DNA from 4 places in the Streptomyces sp. NPDC088706 genome. Region 2 is predicted to be linked to each of the others. Evidence: riboswitches for the same ligand, from Rfam matches in the RefSeq annotation. Region 2 holds a riboswitch; each other region holds the start of a gene.
What was found. A riboswitch is a leader RNA that binds a small molecule or an ion and turns the genes downstream of it on or off. The one in region 2 is predicted to bind cyclic di-AMP.
Positions count from the first base shown of each region.

Region 1 (2,191 bases), on a different contig from region 2:
GACCGCGATCGACAGACCGGCCCGGTCCTTGCCCGCAGCACAGTGCATGAGGGCGGGCACGCTGTCCTCCGCCAGGGCGTGCAGCACCCGGCTGTGCTCGGCCGTGCGGTCCACGATGGTCGACCGGTACATGTGGATCATGCGCTCGGTGCCCTTGCCGTTCGCCAGGATCGAGCGCAGCTGCTCGATGTTCCCGTCGCGCACCAGCCGCCAGAACTCGGCTCCGTCGGCCGGGTCGGAGAGCGGAATGCTGACATTGCGGACACCGGCCAGCTCGACGTCGTACCCGTCGAGCTGGTGGTCGGCGGAGTTGCGGAAGTCGAAGACGGTGTGCAGCCCGAGCCCGCCGAGGAAGAGCGCGTCCTCGGCGGTGGCGTGCGCCAGGTGGCCGCTGCGGTAGAGCCGGCCGAAGGCGGTGCGCCGCCCGTCCGTGGTGGGGAGCCCACCCACGTCGCGGAAGTTGCGGACTCCGGTCAGTGCGGTCTCGGTCGGCGGGACCTGCGGCACCTGCTGCGTCACGGTGGCTCCTGGAATCTCTGCGTCGGCGCCGCTCTCCGGCGAGGGCGCCCCTGCGACGATACGACATCGGTTCACCAGGCAACCATCAGTGCGCTGACCGGGCGTCAGATGTGGCGCGGGTGCCATGTCCGTATTGGTGTATTTCGCAGAACATGCCCCACTAATGGGGGAGATGGGATTCCCCGGGTGAGCGGGATCATATCCGTGACGGACCGTGGCGGTGGCGCCCGGGCGTTTTCCCGGTATCCGTACGGAAAGCCAAGATCCGTAATCCACGGAGTGTGACGGGAAATCCGGAGCGAAATTGAATCGACCATTCCGGGGTGCATCCGAGGGCTTGTTCCCGTCGTCCTGACTCGTTTACGGTCACCGTCAATCCGGACGGACCGCCTAATCCTGCCGCCGCCCGGAATTCGCATCCACCCACTCACGCGTGGCAGGAGCGGGGGAACCAGGTAAGCCGCCGGCCCGGAGCGATCCGGACCGGCTCGGGGTGAAGTCGCCATCCGGCGGCCGGGCATCTCCAGCTCGAACCCGACAGCTCACCTCGCAGGCGCCGGAGAGGAACCACCCCATGCCCGCAAAGGGTAAGCACCGTCGTCCCAAGTCCGGCCCGATCCACCGCGGCGTCCTCGCCGCGGGCACCGGCGGAGCCGTACTCGCCCTCCCGCTGATGGGCGCCACCGGCGCGCACGCCGCGGAGAAGGCGGCCCCCGCCGCCGCCTCGGCCGCCGCTCAGTCCGCGCCGCAGGCCGCGCCCGTCAAGGCGAAGGCCGCCCCGAAGACGTACTCCGTCGTCTCCGGTGACTACCTCGCCAAGATCGCATCCGAGCACCAGGTCAAGGGCGGCTGGCAGAAGCTGTACCAGGACAACCGCTCGACCGTCGGCGAGAACCCCAGCCTGATCTTCCCGGGCATGAAGCTCACCCTCGGCGCCAAGGCGTCCGGCTCCGCCGCGCCTTCGGAGGCCAAGGAGTCCGCTCCGGCTCCCAAGGCCGCCCCGAAGAAGGCCGAGCCGGCCCCCGAGGCCGCCCCGAAGAAGGCTCCGAAGGCGGACACCGCATCGGCCGACGACTCCGGCACCTCCGCGCAGACCGGCTCCTCCGAGGCCAACGGCTCCGGCTGGTCGGCACCGCTGGCCAGCCCCAACGTCACCACCCAGTACCGTGCCTCCGGCGCCAGCTGGTCCAGTGGCTACCACACCGGCTCGGACTTCCAGGCCGCCTCCGGTACCCCTGTCCTCGCCATCGGACCGGGCACCGTGGTCTCGGCCGGCAACAGCGGCTCGTACGGCAACGAGGTCGTCATCCAGCACGAGGACGGCATGTACTCCCAGTACGCCCACCAGTCCTCGCTCAACGTCTCGGTGGGCCAGACCGTCACCGGCGGCCAGCAGATCGGCCTCTCCGGCTCCACCGGCAACTCCACCGGCCCGCACCTCCACTTCGAGGTCCGCACCGGCCCGAGCTACGGCTCGGACGTCGACCCGATCGCCTACCTGCGAGCGCACAACGTCTCCCTCTGACCCGAGGGCAGCGATAAGTGATCGGGGGGCGGTGCGCGGCGGCGCACCGCCCCTCCGCTTATTCCGGCTTTACCGAAACCTGACCGGGTGGTCTATCTCACCACCCGTCAACCCCGTATTACGGTCGCGTAGGTCACATCGAACCGT
Region 1 is NZ_JBIVLW010000019.1:77,597-79,787, reverse strand. Features, by position in the region: gene ACIQAK_RS29335 (tyrosine-protein phosphatase) at 1-519, opposite strand, end outside; cyclic di-AMP (ydaO/yuaA leader) riboswitch at 930-1,088, shown strand; gene ACIQAK_RS29330 (LysM peptidoglycan-binding domain-containing M23 family metallopeptidase) at 1,094-2,044, shown strand.
Region 1: linked by a shared signal. The riboswitch ahead of ACIQAK_RS29330 (LysM peptidoglycan-binding domain-containing M23 family metallopeptidase) and the one ahead of ACIQAK_RS20150 (C40 family peptidase) in region 2 are both predicted to bind cyclic di-AMP.

Region 2 (2,191 bases):
CGGTCCAGGCTGGACCCCATGGACGCACAACTGATCGCCTTCACCGGGATCGCCGCCGGTATGGTCGCGCTGCCCGGCGCCGACTTCACCGTCGTCGTACGCAACGCCCTGGCCTCCCGCAGCGCCGGTCTGGCCAGCGCGCTCGGGGTCGCCGGAGGACTGCTCGTGCACACCGCGCTCGCCGTGGCGGGGCTCGCCGCGGTACTGGTGACGGTGCCCGTGCTCTTCCGCACCGTCCAACTGCTCGGCGGCGCGTACGTGCTGTACCTCGGGATCAGCGCGCTGTACGCGCTCCGGCGCAGGGTCCCGGAGCCGGGCCGTGCGCCGGACCGGGTACGGCCGGAGGCGCCCGGGGAGTTCGGGCGCGCGCTCCGGCAGGGGTTCCTGACCAACGCGCTCAACCCGAAGGCCCCGGTCCTCTTCCTCAGCCTGCTGCCGCAGTTCGTCCCGGCCGGGCAGCCGCCGCTGCCCAGGACGCTGCTGCTCGCCGCCCTCGTGGTGGCGCTCGCCCTGATCTGGTTCCCGGCCGTCGCCCTGCTCGTGGACCGGCTGGGGCGATGGCTGCGCCGGCCGCGTACCGCGCGGGCGATCGAGGGCGGCAGCGGCGTGGCGCTCACCGGACTCGGGCTGGTGCTGGTGACCGGGCCCCTCCTGCGCTGAGACGCGCCGAGGGGGCCCGTACCGTCCGCGCGGGAGGAGCGTCCGGTCGGCGGGTCAGCGGACCCGTCCGTACCAGACGCTCTTGGACCAGATCTTCGCCTTGCGCACCACGTCCCCGGATTTGGGGGAGTGCCAGATCTTCCCGCCCCCGGCGTAGATGCCCACGTGGTAGACGCTGCGCCCGGAATGGAAGAAGACGAGGTCACCGCGTTTGCGCTGCGACTTGGAGATATGGCGGGTCTTGTTGTACTGCTGCTGTGCGGTGCGGGGAAGCTTCTTCCCGACCTTCTTGAACGAGTAGAGAGTCAGCCCCGAACAGTCGAACCGACTGGGGCCGGCGGCCCCGTACTTGTAGGGAGCCCCCTTCTTCGACGCGGCGACCTTGAGCGCCTTCGTCGAATGGGTGGCGGCCTCGGCATCGTTGACCAGGCCGGGCGCCAGCATGGCGGACGTCACGGCAAAGGTGAGTACCGAGGCCGTGCCGACCCGGGTGAACAGAGACGGGACATGAACCTGCGCAGACATGCGCAACCCTTCGTCAGCCGCCTGTGAAGGATGACCTGTCGGGTTCGGGCTGGCGAAGTTGCCCGGCCGCGTGACGCGGCTTCACCCCGAGGGCTTCCCGGTCTCCCGGTCGGCCCGTTGTGCTCGGGTCCTCCACTCCTGCCGATCCACTCCTGTCGACCAGTCATCCGGGAGGCGGCAGGACTCGGCGTCCACCCGGACCGCCCCGCCGCGGCGGCGGGGGCTTGTCGTCCCAGGGATCTTGACTCACGAAGTGCCGGATTTCCGAGTCGAAACAGTGATTTGTGAGTCTACTCACCACTGATCCGTTCGGGTGGAGAGGGCGGATTCGCGCCCGCCGACGGGCCGGGCGCACGCCCTTGTACCAGCGACGAAAGGACGCATTTCGAGTACGCATCGCGCGCCGAACGCAAGTTGAACCATCGCTCACACGGGTGATCGCCTACGCCGAACGAGCGAGGAAAATCGATGGCGGGACCGGGCGTGTCGTGTGGCGCGGTGACCGGTTCGCTCCCGTATCGCGCTCCCGGCGCGCGGAGCGGGTCAGTTCGGCGTCGGTGGCATGGCGACCCGGCCCGCCCGCCGCTCGCCGTCCAGCACCCGCAGGGCACGCGCCAGCGTCGCCGCGTGGATCTGCCGCTCGCCCCGCTCGTGCATCAGGGCCAGCGCGTCGCGCAGCGCCGCCGCCCGGGAGGCCAGGGCCTGCGCGGCCCGCAGGGCGCTGTAGGTGTCGCTGCCGCGTGCCGGGTTGATGCGGCCCACCTGGTCCAGGACCGCCAGGTAGCAGTCGATGAACTCACCCTCGGCGCGGGTCAGTGCGGGCAGGGGCGGGAACTCCGTCGGTTCCATGGGCTGTTCACCTCGCGTCGTGCGGCGGCTGGGAGAGCTTGCGGTCCACGACGCGGTCCACCAGCCCGTGGCCGCGAGCGGCTGCCGCGTCGAGGACGGTGTCGCGCTCGATGTCGGCGGCGACCCGCTCGGCGGTCCGGTCCGTGTGCCGGACCGG
Region 2 is NZ_JBIVLW010000008.1:105,635-107,825, forward strand. Features, by position in the region: gene ACIQAK_RS20145 (LysE family translocator) at 19-660, shown strand; gene ACIQAK_RS20150 (C40 family peptidase) at 715-1,185, opposite strand; cyclic di-AMP (ydaO/yuaA leader) riboswitch at 1,189-1,375, opposite strand; gene ACIQAK_RS20155 (hypothetical protein) at 1,729-2,034, opposite strand; partial or broken gene ACIQAK_RS20160 (ATP-dependent Clp protease proteolytic subunit) at 2,042-2,191, opposite strand, start outside.

Region 3 (2,191 bases), on a different contig from region 2:
GACCAGCTCGCGTACCAGCGTGTACTGGGCGTGGTTGGTGTCCTGGTACTCGTCGACCAGGACGTGGCGGAAGCGGCGCCGGTAGTGCTCGGCGACGTCCGGGAAGGCCTGGAGGAGGTGGACCGTCGTCATGATGATGTCGTCGAAGTCCAGCGCGTTGGCCTCGCGCAGGCGGGCCTGGTAGAGCGCGTACGCCTGGGCCAGGGTCTTCTCGAAACCATCGGCCGCCTGTCCGGCGAAGGTCTCCTCGTCGATGAGCTCGTTCTTGAGGTTGGAGACCTTGGCGGTGAAGGACTTCGGCGGGTAGCGCTTGGGGTCCAGGTCGAGATCGCGGCAGACCAGGGCCATCAGGCGCTTGGAGTCGGCGGCGTCGTAGATCGAGAACGACGAGGTGAAGCCGAGCTTCTTCGACTCGCGGCGCAGGATGCGGACGCACGCGCTGTGGAAGGTCATGACCCACATGGCGTTGGCGCGCGGGCCCACCAGCTGCTCGACGCGCTCCTTCATCTCGCCCGCGGCCTTGTTGGTGAAGGTGATCGCCAGGATCTGCCCCGGGTGCGTCCCGCGCTCGGCCAGCAGGTGCGCGATGCGGTGGGTCAGCACCCGGGTCTTGCCGGAGCCGGCCCCGGCGACGATGAGCAGCGGGGACCCGGCGTGCACGACGGCGGCGCGCTGCTCGGTGTTCAGCCCATCGAGCAGCGCCGCGGCGTCGATGACCGGGCGCGGGTGGCCGTCCCGGTAGTACCCGTCCCGGGGCGGCGGGGGCGCGTCGAAGACGCCCTCGAAGAGTCCCTCCGGCACCGCTTCGGGTGCGTGGTCCTCGGGGGGCGGCGGCGGGCCGTCCTCCGCGGACTGGAGGCCGGTCAGGAAGTTGTCGTCAAAGAGGCTGCTCATCGCCATCCGAGTCTAGAGGGCCGCACCGACAACCTTCCGTCGAAGCCGGGAAGCGGCCACCGGCACCAGCGCGCCACCCGCACGCAAGGAGAGCGGACGTCCACGTTCCGTGAAGGAGTGCCCGGTCGGAGGGGGTGCGGGACCGCGGACCCGGAAAGGTCACGAAAATGTATCGGGCATATCGCTCCACCTCCTTCCCAGCGGTGCCACGGGTTGGCTAGCGTGCTCGGTCAGGTGATCCGTACCTCCCAGAGACGAACCGCGTCTCACGGTCACCTCTGCCGAATCCGCGCTGCCCTCCCAGCAGTTCGGAACCGGGGACCCACACGCAGAACCGGGGTGAATCGGTCCGTACCCTCGCATCCGGACCGTAGGACAGCCTTCCGTTCCGTCCGAACCCGACAGCTAACCCGGTAGGCGGTCCACGGAAGGAGATGCCGGTCTTGGCATCGCATCGCAAGCCGCGCGCGAAGGTGCGCACCACCACCCCCGCCGTCGGGTTCACGACGGCCGCGCTGGCCTCCGTGACGCTTCTCTCCACGCAGAGCGCGACGGCGGCCCCCGCCGAGCCGAAACCGGCCATCGAGGACGTCCGGAAGAAGGTCGACGAGCTCTACCGGCAGGCGGGCAGCGCGACCCAGCAGTACAACCGCGCCAAGGCCGCCTCCACGGCCCAGCGCACCAAGGTCGACACGCTGCTCTCCGACGTGGCGAAGCGGACCGAGAGGATCAACGAGGCGCGCAGGGAGCTGGGGGCCTACGCGGCCGCGCAGTACCGCACCGGTGGCATCGCACCCACCGCGACCTTCTTCCTGGCGGACGACCCGCAGTCCTACTTCGACCAGAACCAGCTGATGAGCCGGGCGACCGAACGGCAGCAGAAGGCCGTCGACGACTTCCGTACGCAGCAGGCCGCGGTGTCGAGGAAGCGCGCGGAGGCCGTGAAGAGCCTGGAGACGCTCACCGAGACCCAGACCGCGCTCCGCACCGGCAAGCGGAACGTGCAGACCAAGCTGACCGAGGCCCGGTCCCTGCTGTCGAAGCTGACCGCCGAGGAGAAGGCGCGGCTGGCGGAGCTGGAGCGCAAGAAGGAGGCCGAGGCCAAGGAGAAGGCGGAGCGGCTGGCCCGCCGCCAGGCCGCCGAGGCCAAGGAGCGGGAGAAGGCCGAGAAGAAGGCGCGCGAGGAGGCCGCGAAGGAGTCCGGCGGGGACAACGGCTCCGGCTCCGGCAGCGGTACGGGGACGAGCCCGGGCTCCGGTACGGGTACGGGTACCGGGACCGGGGCGGGCAGCGGCTA
Region 3 is NZ_JBIVLW010000004.1:415,407-417,597, reverse strand. Features, by position in the region: gene pcrA (DNA helicase PcrA) at 1-894, opposite strand, end outside; cyclic di-AMP (ydaO/yuaA leader) riboswitch at 1,164-1,330, shown strand; gene ACIQAK_RS15075 (NlpC/P60 family protein) at 1,329-2,191, shown strand, end outside.
Region 3: linked by a shared signal. The riboswitch ahead of ACIQAK_RS15075 (NlpC/P60 family protein) and the one ahead of ACIQAK_RS20150 (C40 family peptidase) in region 2 are both predicted to bind cyclic di-AMP.

Region 4 (2,191 bases), on a different contig from region 2:
CGCGGGACGCCGACCGCACCGGCGGCAAGCACCGGGGCGCCGCGGCCCCCGAGGAGCCCGGCGCGTCGGGGCGGGAGGGCGGTCCCCGTGAGTCCGGCCGGCACGCCTCGCGGGGCGAGGGTGACGCGCGGGACGGCGACGCGGTCGCCGAGGACGGCTACACCGTGCAGCCCGGGGACAACCTCTGGGCGATTGCTGACGCACAGAAACTTCCCCAGGGCTGGACCGGTCTGTACGAGGCCAACAAGGACCTCCTGGGCTCCGACCCGGACCTGATCCTGCCCGGACAGAGCCTGGAACTGGGGCTGGAGCAGAGCGCCGGGAAGAGCGTCGCGGAAGGCGCCGAGGAGTCCGCAGCCAACTGACGAATTCGGGAAAAAGCCGCAAAATCGCGGGTAGTTCAGAGGCCTATGCCCACTTATGCGTAAGTGAGACATGGGTCTCTTTGCTGCAACTGGCGTGTTGCGCCCGCCAGCTCGCCGCAGAACCCCTCCGACCTGCGGAAACGATCCGTCAGGGTGAGCAAGTAAGCGCCGATTGGACTAGTATGTCCATCTTTGAATGTCGGGGTTGCCTGTGTTTACGGTCGGAACCGCTCGCACCGCGGGCCCCGTCGACCGTCACGCCGAATCCTGCCGTCGGTCGAAGGGAACAGACGCGTGAAGCGCCGTAGGCAGGAGCGGGGGACCCAGGTAGGCCGCCGGGTCCGGACGGCCTCGTCGAAGGACGGGGGCGTACGGGAACGGCTTGGGGTGAAGTCGCGCGCAAGGTCGTGCGACCGGGCAACTCATCAGCCCGAACCCGACAGCTCACCTCGTAGGCGTCGGTGAGGAGATCCGTTCCATGCTGCTGAACAGCAAGGGCAAGCACCGCCGCCCCTCGAAGACCGTCCGTCTCGCCACCCTGGCCGGCGTCGCCGGTGCCGCCGTCGCCGTCCCGCTGATGGGCGCGACCAACGCCTCCGCCGCCTCCGTCGAGACCTGGGACGCCGTCGCCCGGTGCGAGTCCGGCGGCAACTGGTCCATCAACACCGGCAACGGCTACTACGGCGGACTGCAGTTCTCGCAGTCGAGCTGGGCCGCCGCCGGCGGTACGCAGTACGCCTCCCGCGCCGATCTGGCCTCCAAGGACCAGCAGATCGCCACCGCCGAGAAGCTCCTCGACATGCAGGGCCCGGGTGCCTGGGCCTGCGCCGGCGCAGGCGGCCTCACCAACGACGGTGTGGACCCGGGCGTGAACACCGGCTCCGGCTCGTCCGCGAGCAAGCCCGAGCAGGCGCAGCCCGAGCGCAAGGCCGAGCAGCCCACCACGCGCAGCGAGCAGCGCACCGCCCCGGCCGTCCCCAAGGCCGAGAGCTCCAAGAAGACCGTCACCACCCCGACCGGTGAGAAGGTCAAGAAGGGTGACGGCGAGTACAAGGTCAAGGCCGGCGACACCCTCAGCAAGATCGCTGACAAGGAAGACGTCAAGGGCGGCTGGAGCAAGCTCTTCAAGCTCAACGACGACATCGTCAAGGAAGCGGACCTGATCTTCCCGGGTCAGCAGCTCCACCTGAAGTAACAGTCGGCTCTCCTCCCCGGCGGGAGGGGGTCCGGCGGCACCCTCCCTCGCACGGCTCCCCGGCCCGGCGCGCTCTCCCCCCGTGCGCGCCGGGCCGGGGTCCGTCCGTGGCGGAGGAACGCGCGGATCCGGCCCGCGGATGCGTTCACCTCTTGTCACCAACGCTTGTTACCGCCCAGTAGATTTCTGGAGATTCGTCCCGTGATGCGGGCCCTTGGGTCCTTTTTCGTCCCAGGGGACGGGCGGTCGGCCGACTGACGCGGCCGGGCCGGTTAGGCTCGTGTCGCAAGGCCACAGTGACCCTGCACAACCAGCGTCATATCCCAGAAGGAGATGCCTCGTGCCGTCCATCGACGTCGTCGTAGCCAGGGAAATCCTCGACTCCCGGGGCAACCCCACGGTCGAGGTCGAGGTCGGCCTCGACGACGGCAGCACGGGCCGTGCTGCCGTTCCGTCCGGCGCCTCCACCGGTGCGTTCGAGGCCATCGAGCTCCGCGACGGTGACCCCAACCGCTACCAGGGCAAGGGCGTCGAGAAGGCCGTCCTCGCCGTCATCGAGCAGATCGGCCCGGAGCTCGTCGGGTACGACGCCACCGAGCAGCGCCTCATCGACCAGGCGATGTTCGACCTG
Region 4 is NZ_JBIVLW010000013.1:89,904-92,094, forward strand. Features, by position in the region: gene ACIQAK_RS25055 (transglycosylase family protein) at 1-365, shown strand, start outside; cyclic di-AMP (ydaO/yuaA leader) riboswitch at 656-838, shown strand; gene ACIQAK_RS25060 (transglycosylase family protein) at 844-1,560, shown strand; gene eno (phosphopyruvate hydratase) at 1,901-2,191, shown strand, end outside.
Region 4: linked by a shared signal. The riboswitch ahead of ACIQAK_RS25060 (transglycosylase family protein) and the one ahead of ACIQAK_RS20150 (C40 family peptidase) in region 2 are both predicted to bind cyclic di-AMP.